Dongshaea marina: one gene and its partner. The main gene of each other region encodes a partner of the protein of the gene in region 2 in a complex. Links are inferred from orthologs where the notes say so. Each region holds a gene or a part of one and is shown on either strand. Other genes may lie near its edges.

Region 1 (5,724 bases), 190 kb from region 2 along the record:
AAGCACGGGAAGCCAAGCGTGCCAAGCTGGTTGCTAAATTTGCAGACAAGCGTGCTGCACTGAAGGCATCCATCACAAACATGAATCTGTCTGATGAAGAACGTTGGGATGCGGTTTTGAAACTGCAAGCTCTTCCTCGTGATTCAAGCTCTTCGCGTCAGCGTAATCGCTGTAACATCACCGGACGTCCGCATGGTTACCTGCGTAAGTTCGGCTTGTCACGCATCAAACTGCGTGAGCATATGATGAAGGGTGAAGTTCCTGGCCTGAAGAAGGCTAGTTGGTAAGTTAATCACGGGAGTATATACAGATGAGCATGCAAGATCCGATCGCGGATATGCTGACCCGCATCCGTAACGGTCAGGCAGCGAACAAGGTTGCTGTGACCATGCCTGCTTCCAAGCTGAAACTAGCCGTTGCTAATGTTCTTAAGCAAGAAGGTTACATTTCAGACGTTGCTGTTGCTGGCGACGTTAAGCAGGAAATGACTATTGAGCTGAAATACTACCAGGGCGAGCCTGTAGTAGAGATGCTCAAGCGCGTGAGCCGTCCAGGCCTGCGTATTTATAAGAAGCACAACGAGATCCCATCTGTTCAGGGTGGTTTGGGCGTTGCTATCGTATCCACATCGAAAGGTGTGATGACTGACCGCGCTGCGCGTAAAGCGGGCATGGGCGGCGAAGTTATCTGCTACGTATCTTAATTGGGAGTGAATTATGTCTCGTGTTGCTAAGGCACCTGTACAGATCCCTGCGGGCGTAGAAGTAATTTTGTCCGGTCAGGAAATCACCATCAAGGGTAGCAATGGTTCTATGAACCGCACTATCCACGATGCTGTTGTTGTTGCCAAAGAAGAGAGCGCTCTGACTTTTGCTCCTAAAGAGGGTGTTGCTAACGCTAACGCTCACGCGGGAACTGCGCGCTCACTGGTTAACAGCATGGTAATTGGTGTGACTCAAGGTTTTGAGAAGAAGCTGAAGCTGGTTGGTGTTGGTTATCGTGCTGCTGTTAAAGGCAATGCACTGAACCTGACCCTGGGTTTCTCTCACCCTGTTGAGCACAAGTTGCCAGAAGGTATTACCGCTGAGTGTCCAAGCCAGACAGAGATTACTCTGAAGGGTTGTGACAAGCAGGTAGTTGGTCAAGTGGCGGCGGATATTCGTGCATACCGTGCTCCTGAGCCTTACAAAGGCAAGGGTGTTCGTTACGCCGATGAAAACGTGCGTCGTAAAGAGGCTAAGAAGAAGTAAGGTAACACTATGGATAAGAAAGCAGCCCGTATCCGTCGTGCAACTCGTGCACGCAAAAAGATGCAAGAGCTGGGTGCGACTCGTCTGGTGGTTCACCGTACTCCGCGCCACACATATGCTCAGATCATCGCTGGGGACAACTCTGCTGTCCTGGCCTCTGCATCAACTGTAGAGAAAGCGATTGCTGAACAGCTCAAGCATACTGGTAACGCAGAAGCGGCGAGCCTGATCGGTAAGACTATTGCCGAGCGCGCTCTGGAGAAAGGTGTTGAAAAAGTATCTTTCGACCGTTCTGGTTTCCAATATCACGGTCGCGTAGCCAAGCTGGCTGACGCTGCGCGTGAAGCTGGTCTGAAGTTCTAAGGTTTGGAGTGACTGATGAGCAAAATCGAATCACAAGCCGGTGACCTGCAGGAAAAGCTGATCGCAGTTAACCGTGTTTCTAAAGTTGTTAAAGGTGGTCGTATCTTCTCCTTCACTGCTCTGACAGTGGTAGGTGATGGTAACGGTCGCGTTGGGTTTGGTTACGGTAAGGCTAAAGAAGTTCCAGCTGCCATTCAAAAGGCAATGGAAAAGGCTCGCCGTAACATGCGCACTGTAGAGCTGAAAGGCACTACTCTGCAGCACCCTGTTAAAGGTCGTCATTCTGGTTCGCGTGTTTACATGCAGCCTGCATCTGACGGTACTGGTATCATCGCAGGTGGTGCAATGCGTGCGGTTCTGGAAGTTGTGGGTGTACACAACGTTCTGGCGAAGGCGTACGGCTCTACTAACCCAATCAACGTTGTTCGCGCAACCATCGACGCTCTGGCGCATATGAAGTCTCCAGAGCAGGTAGCGGCGAAGCGTGGATTGAGCGTCGAAGAGATTCGGGGGTAATACGCTATGTCTAAGACTGTTAAAGTAACTCAGACTCGTAGCGCAATTGGCCGTCTGCCTAAGCACAAAGCTACTTTGCGTGGCCTGGGCTTGCGCCGCATTGGTCATACCGTTGAGCTGGAAGATACAGCTTGTGTACGCGGTATGATCAACAAGGTCTACTACATGGTTAAGGTTGAGGGGTAAGTTATGCGTTTAAATACTCTTTCTCCTGCTGCTGGCTCTAAGCCATCTGCCAAGCGTGTAGGTCGTGGTATTGGTTCTGGCCTGGGCAAGACTTCTGGTCGTGGCCACAAGGGTCAAAAAGCTCGTTCTGGCGGCGGTGTTCGTCCAGGATTTGAGGGCGGCCAGATGCCACTTAAGCAACGTCTGCCTAAGTTTGGTTTCACCTCTCGTAAGGCTATGGTAACTGCTGAAGTTCGTCTTCATGAGATTGCCCAAGTCGAAGGTGACGTTGTTGATCTGAACGCTCTGAAGCAAGCAGGTCTGGTGACTAAGAACATTCTTTTCGGTAAGGTTGTTCTTTCTGGCAAGATCGAACGTGCTGTGACCGTTCGTGGTCTGCGTGTCACTAAAGGCGCTCGCGCGGCAATTGAAGCTGCTGGCGGTAAAATCGAGGGATAGTACATAGATGGCTAAGAAACCAGGGCAAGTTGCAAAACCGCAAGGTGGATTGGGTGAACTGAAGAGTCGTTTACTCTTTGTTCTTATCGCGATAATTGTTTTTCGCGCCGGATCCTATGTGCCAATTCCTGGTATTGACGCCTCCGTACTAGCCCAGCTGTTCCAGAAGCAGCAAGGGACCATCGTTGAACTGTTTAACATGTTCAGTGGTGGTGCCTTGGCTCGTGCCTCTATTTTCGCGCTGGGGATCATGCCGTATATTTCGGCATCGATCATTATCCAGCTGTTGACTGTGGTTCACCCCACTCTTGCTGAACTCAAGAAGGAAGGTGAATCTGGCCGTCGTAAGATCAGTCAATATACGCGATATGGCACGCTGATTCTGGGTACTGTTCAGGCCCTTGGTATCGCAACCGGCCTACCAAACATGATGCATGGTCTGGTGATTAATCCAGGCTTTGGCTTCTACTTCACGGCTGTAATCAGTCTGGTCACAGGAACCATGTTCCTGATGTGGCTGGGTGAGCAAGTTACAGAACGCGGAGTTGGTAACGGCATCTCGATCATCATTTTTGTCGGGATTGTTGCTGGTTTGCCTCGAGCCATCGGTGCTACCGTTGAGCAGGCGCGTCAGGGCGAATTGAATGTTTTAATCATGCTGTTGCTGGGCGTGATTGTTTTTGCAGTGACCTACTTCGTCGTATTCGTCGAGCGTGGTCAAAGACGTATCGTAGTGAACTACGCGAAGCGTCAGCAGGGACGTCGTGTTTATGCAGCGCAAAGTACGCATCTGCCACTGAAGATCAATATGTCTGGGGTTATCCCGGCGATCTTCGCATCCAGCATCGTACTCTTCCCCGGAACCATAGTTTCATGGTTCGGGCAGGGTACAGGACCTGTTAAAGAGGTTCTGCAGTCTATTTCGATGAACCTGTCACCAGGTGAGCCGTTATATGACATGCTGTATGCGGCGGCGATTATCTTCTTCAGCTTCTTCTATACCGCGATGGTATTTAACCCTCGCGAGACAGCAGACAACCTGAAGAAGAGCGGAGCATTCATTCCAGGGATTCGTCCCGGGGAACAGACATCGCGTTACATCGACAAGGTAATGACCCGCCTGACACTGGCTGGTGCTCTTTACATGGTCTTTGTGTGCCTGGTGCCGCAGTTCCTAATGACTGCTTGGAACGTTCAATTTTATTTTGGTGGTACATCACTGCTGATTATCGTAGTGGTTATCATGGACTTTATGGCACAGGTTCAGACCCTGATGATGCAAAATCAGTATGGGGATGTCCTGAAAAAAGCCAATCTGAAAGGCTACGGTCGACGTTAATTCAGATTCGGCGTATATTACGGAGTTAAGCAATGAAAGTTCGTGCTTCCGTCAAGGCGATGTGTCGTAACTGTAAGGTCATCAAGCGCAACGGTGTTGTTCGTGTGATCTGCAGTGAGCCTCGCCACAAGCAACGTCAAGGCTAATTTTTTAGCAATTAGTTCTTGAAATATGCTTCAAGGCTGGCTAAAGTAGCCAGCCCATATTTTGTGTAATTGGGTCCATTACCGTGTATCCTCAACGGGCTTTGCGGTTAATGGCTATTTTTTTGTGAAATTTAGGAGTGAACAGTGGCCCGTATCGCTGGCATTAACATTCCTGACCATAAGCACGCTGTCATCGCTTTGACCGCTATTTATGGTATCGGACGCACTCGCGCACAAGAGATCTGTGCAGCGGCAGGTGTAGCCGAACAGGCAAAGATTAAAGAGTTGGATGAATCCCAGCTGGAAACACTGCGTGAGCAGGTAGCTAAGTTTTCAGTGGAAGGTGACCTCCGTCGTGAAGTATCCATGAACATCAAGCGTTTGATGGATCTGGGTTGTTTCCGCGGCATCCGTCATCGTCGTAGCTTACCCGTTCGTGGTCAGCGTACCAAGACCAATGCGCGTACCCGTAAAGGTCCACGCAAGCCGATCAAGAAATAACGGGAAGGTGTAGAGATGGCGAAAGCTCCGACTCGTACGCGTAAGCGTATCAAAAAGCAAGTAAGTGACGGCGTAGCCCACGTACATGCTTCTTTTAACAACACGATCATCACCATCACCGATCGTCAAGGTAATGCTCTTTCCTGGGCTACCGCTGGCGGTTCTGGTTTCCGTGGTTCTCGTAAGTCCACTCCATTTGCTGCCCAGGTCGCTGCAGAGCGCGCTGGTAACGTAGCAAAAGAGTATGGTCTGAAGAATCTGGAAGTAATGGTTAAAGGGCCAGGTCCAGGTCGTGAGTCTTCAATCCGTGCGTTGAATGCGGTTGGTTTCCGTATCACCAACATCACTGATGTGACTCCAATTCCTCACAATGGCTGTCGTCCTCCTAAGAAGCGTCGCGTTTAATCGCGTTACCGCCTCTTAGTTAGGAATGTTGGAGAAAGAACATGGCAAGATATTTGGGGCCTAAGCTAAAGCTTAGCCGTCGCGAAGGCACAGACCTCTTCTTGAAGTCTGGTGTCCGCGCAATCGATTCAAAGTGTAAGATTGATACTGCTCCTGGTCAGCACGGTGCTCGTAAGCCTCGTCTGTCTGACTACGGTATGCAGCTGCGCGAAAAGCAGAAAGTACGTCGTATGTACGGCGTAATGGAAAAGCAATTCCGCAAGTATTACAAAGAAGCTGCCCGTCGTAAGGGTAACACCGGTGAAGTACTGCTTCAGCTGCTGGAAGGCCGCCTGGACAACGTAGTTTATCGCATGGGTTACGGTGCGACTCGCGCAGAAGCTCGTCAGCTGGTTAGCCACAAGGCTATCACTGTAAACGGTCAGGTAGTTAACGTACCTTCGTTCTCAGTGTCTGCAGATGACAATGTGAGCATCCGCGAGAAGGCTAAAAAGCAAACTCGTATTAAAGCAGCTCTTGAGTTGGCAGATCAGCGTGAGAAGCCAACATGGGTTGAGGTCGACGCGGCTAAGATGGAAGG
Region 2 (5,044 bases):
GCGTACGGGTTTCTACGATAGAGCATCTCTCTGCAGCCCTTGCTGGCTTAGGGATTGATAACCTTGTCGTAGAGGTCGACTCTCCAGAGCTGCCGGTAATGGACGGAAGTTCCCATCCGTTTATCTACCTGCTGCAATCTGCGGGGATCGAAGAGCAGTCCGTTGCCAAGAAGTTTATCCGGGTACTCAAGCCGATTCGGGTTGAGTTAGAGGATAAGTGGGCCGAGCTGCTTCCCTACAACGATGGTTTCAAGATGGACCTGCTGGTGGATTTTGATCATCCGGTATTCAAGAAGCAAAACCAGCATCTGAAGCTCGATTTTTCCAGCAATGCCTTTATTCGCGATATCAGCCGCGCCCGAACCTTCTGCTTCCTGCGGGATGTTGAGTATATGCACTCACGCAACCTGGCACTGGGTGGAGGCCTGGAAAATGCGGTGGTGATGGATGATTATCGTGTGTTGAATGAAGATGGCTTACGCTATGACGATGAGTTTGTGAAGCACAAGATGCTGGATGCGATCGGCGATCTCTACATGTGTAATCACAATCTCATCGGTGAGTTCAAGGCTTACAAGACCGGGCATGCCCTCAACAACCTGTTGCTCAAGACTCTGTTGGCAACAGAAGATGCCTGGGAGCTGGTTAGCTTTGAAGATGAAAAACAGCAGGTGCCGATCACCTTCTGTGATACCTCACTGGTGGTTGCAAGCTGATCTTCCACATCAGACATGAGAAAAGGCGCCGGCGCTCTCCACCCGGCGCCTTTTTTATTTCCCCCCAGTTCTGATCTCCCCTTGCTTTTTGAGGAGACAGCCCCCATAAATTGCTTGGCTCTGTTGAGGTTTCCAATTTTAAAGTGGATCTGAGGCGTCAGCAGAGCCTGGATGATGAGTTGTTTTTGCACTCTTTTCCAACAAGGATTTTGCCCTGGTCTTATCTTGATTTAAAATGGCGTGCCGGTCTGTCCTGTATCGCTTCGACGAACCGGGGGGTCTCCTAAAGTGCAAGGATGAGAGATTAAACCAGTGAACCTAAAAGTGGCCAATAATGATAAGTAACTTCCTCACCAAGATTGTTGGCAGCCGTAATGAGCGAATTCTCAAGAATCTGCGCAAGGCTGTAAAACGGATCAACGCTATGGAGCCTGAATATGAGGCTCTGACCGATGAGCAGCTGAGTGCCAAAACTGAGGAGTTTCGTCAGCGACTCAAAGAGGGGGCTACTCTTGAAAGCCTGCTTCCTGAGGCTTTTGCAACGGTTCGAGAGGCATCTAAGCGTATCTTTGAGATGCGTCCCTTCGATGTACAGTTGGTTGGGGGCATGGTCCTGAACCAAAACCAGATCGCCGAGATGAAAACCGGTGAAGGTAAGACCCTGACCGCGACCCTGCCTGCTTATCTGAACGCCCTGACCGGACGTGGCGTTCATATAGTTACCGTGAATGACTACCTGGCCAAGCGTGATGCCGATGGCAACCGGCCACTGTTTGAATTTTTGGGGATGACGGTTGGCTGTAACCTGCCCGGAATGGATCCGGATCAGAAGCGTGATGCTTACGCTGCCGATATCACCTATGGAACCAACAATGAATTCGGCTTCGATTATCTGCGCGATAATATGGCCTACTCCGCCGATCAGCGGGTTCAGCGTGAACTCTACTATGCCCTGGTGGATGAGGTTGACTCGGTTCTGATCGATGAGGCGAGAACACCACTGATCATCTCCGGCCCCACCGATGATAACTCAGAGCTCTATATCAGCATCGATAAGCTTATCCCTAAGCTGACCAAGCAGGATAAAGAGGATTCTGAAGAGTATAAGGGCGATGGCCACTATACGGTGGATGAGAAAAATAAGCAGGCCTTCCTGACTGAAAATGGCCAGCTGTTTGTGGAGGAGCTGCTCAAGGAACGCAAGCTACTCGGTGATGATGAATCCCTGTTTTCGGCCACTAACATCGCCCTGCTGCACCACATCAATGCGGCGCTGCGCGCCCACACCTTGTTTGAACTCAACGTCGATTACATAGTTCAGGATGGCGAGATCGTGATCGTCGATGAGCATACCGGTCGTACCATGCCGGGACGTCGCTGGTCCGAGGGGCTGCACCAGGCTGTGGAAGCCAAAGAGAATGTGCAGATCCAGAATGAAAACCAGACCCTGGCATCGATCACCTTCCAGAACTATTTCCGCCTCTATGAAAAGCTGGCGGGGATGACGGGAACCGCCGATACCGAAGCCTTTGAATTCCAGTCTATCTATAACCTCGAGACTGTGGTGATCCCGACCAACAAGCCGATGATCCGTAACGATATGGGCGATCTGGTGTACCTCACCGAGGAGGAGAAGTACGAGGCGATCGTTCAGGATATCAAGGACAGGATCCAGGAGGGGCGGCCGATCCTGGTGGGTACCATCTCGATCGAGAACTCCGAGATGCTCTCTAATGTCCTGAAGAAGGAGAGTGTTCGCCACAAGGTTCTGAACGCTAAGTTCCATGCCCAGGAAGCTGAGATCATAGCCCAGGCGGGACGTCCTGGCGCCGTGACCATAGCGACCAACATGGCGGGCCGGGGAACCGATATCGTGCTCGGTGGTAACTGGCAGTCAGAGCTTGCCAAGCTTGATAATCCGAGCGAGCAGCAGGTGAATAAGATCAAGGAGGAGTGGCAGCGTTGCCATGATGAGGTGATCCAGGCGGGTGGCCTGCACATTATCGGCACCGAGCGTCATGAATCCCGACGCATTGATAACCAGTTGCGGGGCCGTTCCGGTCGTCAGGGGGATCCGGGTTCGAGCCGGTTCTATCTGTCGATGAACGATTCACTGATGCGGATTTTCGCCTCCGATCGGGTGGCTGGAATGATGCGTAAGCTTGGTATGCAGCGCGGCGAAGCGATTGAGCACCCCTGGGTGAGCAAGGCGGTTGAGAATGCCCAGCGTAAGGTTGAAAGCCGTAACTTTGATATTCGTAAGAGCCTGCTGGACTACGATGATGTTGCCAATGATCAGCGTAAGGTGATCTATGAGCAGCGTAATCACCTGCTCGGCAGTGAAGATGTTTCTGAGATCGTTGAGCACATTCGTGAAGATGTGATCAATGGTGTGGTGGATGAATATATTCCACCTCAGTCTCTGGAAGAGATGTGGGATATTCCTGAGCTGGAGCAGCGCCTCAAGGCCGATTTCTCCATCGAGCTGCCGATCGCCAAGTGGCTTGAAGAGCAGGATGACCTGCATGAAGAGACCCTGCGCGAGAAGATAGCTGAAGAGTCCTCACGCATCTACAAGGATAAAGAAGCTAAGGTGGGGCCAGAGGTACTGCGCCAGTTTGAGCAGGCGGTGATGCTGCAGAGCCTGGATGGTCTGTGGAAGGAGCATTTGGCGGCGATGGATCATCTGCGCCAGGGGATCCATCTGCGTGGCTACGCACAAAAAGATCCGAAGCAGGAGTATAAGCGTGAATCCTTTGCACTCTTTACCCAGATGCTGGATAGCTTTAAACAGGAAGTGGTCAGTGTGCTGAGCCGGGTACAGGTTCAGGAACAGTCCGAAGTAGATGCTCTCGAAGAGCAGCGCCGCCGCGCCGAGAGTGCACCTCGCTCCTACACCCATGCCGAGGCCCATAGCCCTCTGGGTGGAGAAGCAGCTCCAGCAGGCGAGGAGGAGCACGTTCAGCAGTATGTGCGTGAGGGGCGTAAGGTTGGGCGTAATGAGCCTTGCCCTTGCGGGAGTGGCAAGAAATATAAGCAGTGCCACGGACGCCTGAGCTGATGGAGTCGAATCGGATCTGGGTGGCGGTTGGCGTCATCCTTAATCCCAGTGGTGAGGTGTTTATCTGCCGACGTCCCCCTGATAAGCATCAGGGGGATAAGTGGGAGTTTCCCGGAGGCAAGGTGGAAGTGGGAGAGGAGTTCCATGATGCCCTGGCCCGTGAACTGACCGAAGAGATCGGCATCAAGCCGCTGCGGGTCGAGCCCTTTTTAGAGGTGCAGTTTGACTATCCGGATAAGCAGGTGCTGCTGGATGCCTGGCTGGTAACCCGCTACAGCGGGGAGCCCCATGGCAAAGAGGGGCAGGAGTCCCTGTGGTGTCCGGTAAGCAAGCTGGATATACGCCACTTCCCGGAGGCGAATCGGGCCTTTATCGAGAAGCTGCAGCAGGGATAAATAACCCGGAAGCTTTGGGCTTCGGAACAAGAAAAACCGCAATCGGCTGTGCCGGTTGCGGTTTTTTATGGGTGCTGTTGTGGCTCACAATGCTGCGTCATTCACTCCACAACTCTTGCTCACTGTGCTGAATCGGGGTCGAGATGGTGCGTTCCTCTTTCGCCCACTCCCCCAGATCGATCAGGCGACAGCGCTCTGAGCAGAAGGGACGAAATTGACTCTCGGGTTGCCACACCACCTTGGTTTCACAGGTGGGGCAGTTAACTGTCATGGCTGGTTTACTCACGGTGCCTCCGTTTAACAGCGGGCCAGTTCAAAGGGAATATCCGTTGTTTTTTCATTAGCCAGCGGCAGAAAACGGATGGTAAAGCGGCTCTTATTTCCACTGACCGAAGGGTAGTGGCCGTGATCACTGTCGAACTGGATCCGGATCATCTGTGCCGATTCGGTCGCATCCTGGAAAAAGCCGTTACGGGCAGTCTGCTCCTGATATTGAGCGGACTCACGCCAGAACCATAATAACAGCTCAATGGCTTCGCTCAGAGGACGTAATCCATCGACCCACTGGCTGATTTGCGGTTGTTGAAGCTCGCTATCCTGACCAAGCCACAGGTGAAGGGCCGGCACGTCAAAACTGCAACACCCCCCGGAATATTGAAACGAGGGCGGATCGCTCCAAGGAGTTTATCCTCCTTGAGGTGCTGGATCGCCCTGGCCATCCGGGGCAGGTTCTGCTGCGCCGAATGGAGCCGGGTCTCTAGCTGGTCGACCAGCTCGCGGTCGATTCCCGGATATTGAGACCACAGCGCGAGTTTTTGGCTCTGTTTTTCGAGATCCTTGAGAAGCTCCATGCGGGGATCTCCCCGCTCTAA

What was found. Proteins that work in one complex are often made in the same cells at the same time.
Region 1: the proteins of secA (region 2) and secY are in contact, whole or in part, in a crystal structure (PDB 3DIN), measured with the Thermotoga maritima proteins. The link is inferred for Dongshaea marina from one-to-one orthologs. Residues at the interface, in WP_004082002.1 of Thermotoga maritima: Glu261, Ala262, Arg263, Lys300, Ala301, Arg302, Thr303, Ile304, Ile305, Leu323, Tyr324, Asp325, Pro326, Val329, Ser330, Tyr333, Ile336, Lys340, Phe345, Val349, Glu363, Phe364, Tyr374, Ser375, Gly376, Gly377, Glu393, Ile395, Thr482, Ser483; in WP_004081795.1 of Thermotoga maritima: Glu108, Gly109, Glu110, Glu111, Ala236, Glu237, Arg238, Arg239, Ile240, Thr241, Ile242, Gln243, Tyr244, Ala245, Arg246, Arg247, Val248, Thr249, Gly250, Arg251, Arg252, Val253, Tyr254, Gly256, Ala257, Ser258, Thr259, Tyr260, Leu261, Pro262.

What each region holds. Positions count from the first base shown.
Region 1 is NZ_CP028897.1:239,156-244,879, forward strand. What follows is about bases 2,059-4,926. They hold secY (preprotein translocase subunit SecY), read left to right. Parts: upstream 2,059-2,760; coding sequence 2,761-4,092; downstream 4,093-4,926. Other genes in these bases: rpsE (30S ribosomal protein S5), read left to right, coding at 2,059-2,129; rpmD (50S ribosomal protein L30), read left to right, coding at 2,136-2,315; rplO (50S ribosomal protein L15), read left to right, coding at 2,319-2,753; rpmJ (50S ribosomal protein L36), read left to right, coding at 4,125-4,238; rpsM (30S ribosomal protein S13), read left to right, coding at 4,383-4,739. In the rest of the region: rpsN (30S ribosomal protein S14), read left to right, coding at 1-287; rpsH (30S ribosomal protein S8), read left to right, coding at 311-703; rplF (50S ribosomal protein L6), read left to right, coding at 717-1,250; rplR (50S ribosomal protein L18), read left to right, coding at 1,260-1,613; more of rpsE, read left to right, coding at 1,629-2,058; more of rpsK, read left to right, coding at 4,927-5,144; rpsD (30S ribosomal protein S4), read left to right, coding at 5,186-5,724. UniProt on the Escherichia coli protein: The central subunit of the protein translocation channel SecYEG. Consists of two halves formed by TMs 1-5 and 6-10.
Region 2 is NZ_CP028897.1:433,788-438,831, forward strand. The notes cover bases 699-3,977. They hold secA (preprotein translocase subunit SecA), read left to right. Parts: upstream 699-1,050; coding sequence 1,051-3,777; downstream 3,778-3,977. Other genes in these bases: lpxC (UDP-3-O-acyl-N-acetylglucosamine deacetylase), read left to right, coding at 699-716; mutT (8-oxo-dGTP diphosphatase MutT), read left to right, coding at 3,774-3,977. Also shown: more of lpxC, read left to right, coding at 1-698; more of mutT, read left to right, coding at 3,978-4,172; DNA gyrase inhibitor YacG, read right to left, coding at 4,270-4,458. UniProt on the Escherichia coli protein: Required for protein export, interacts with the SecYEG preprotein conducting channel.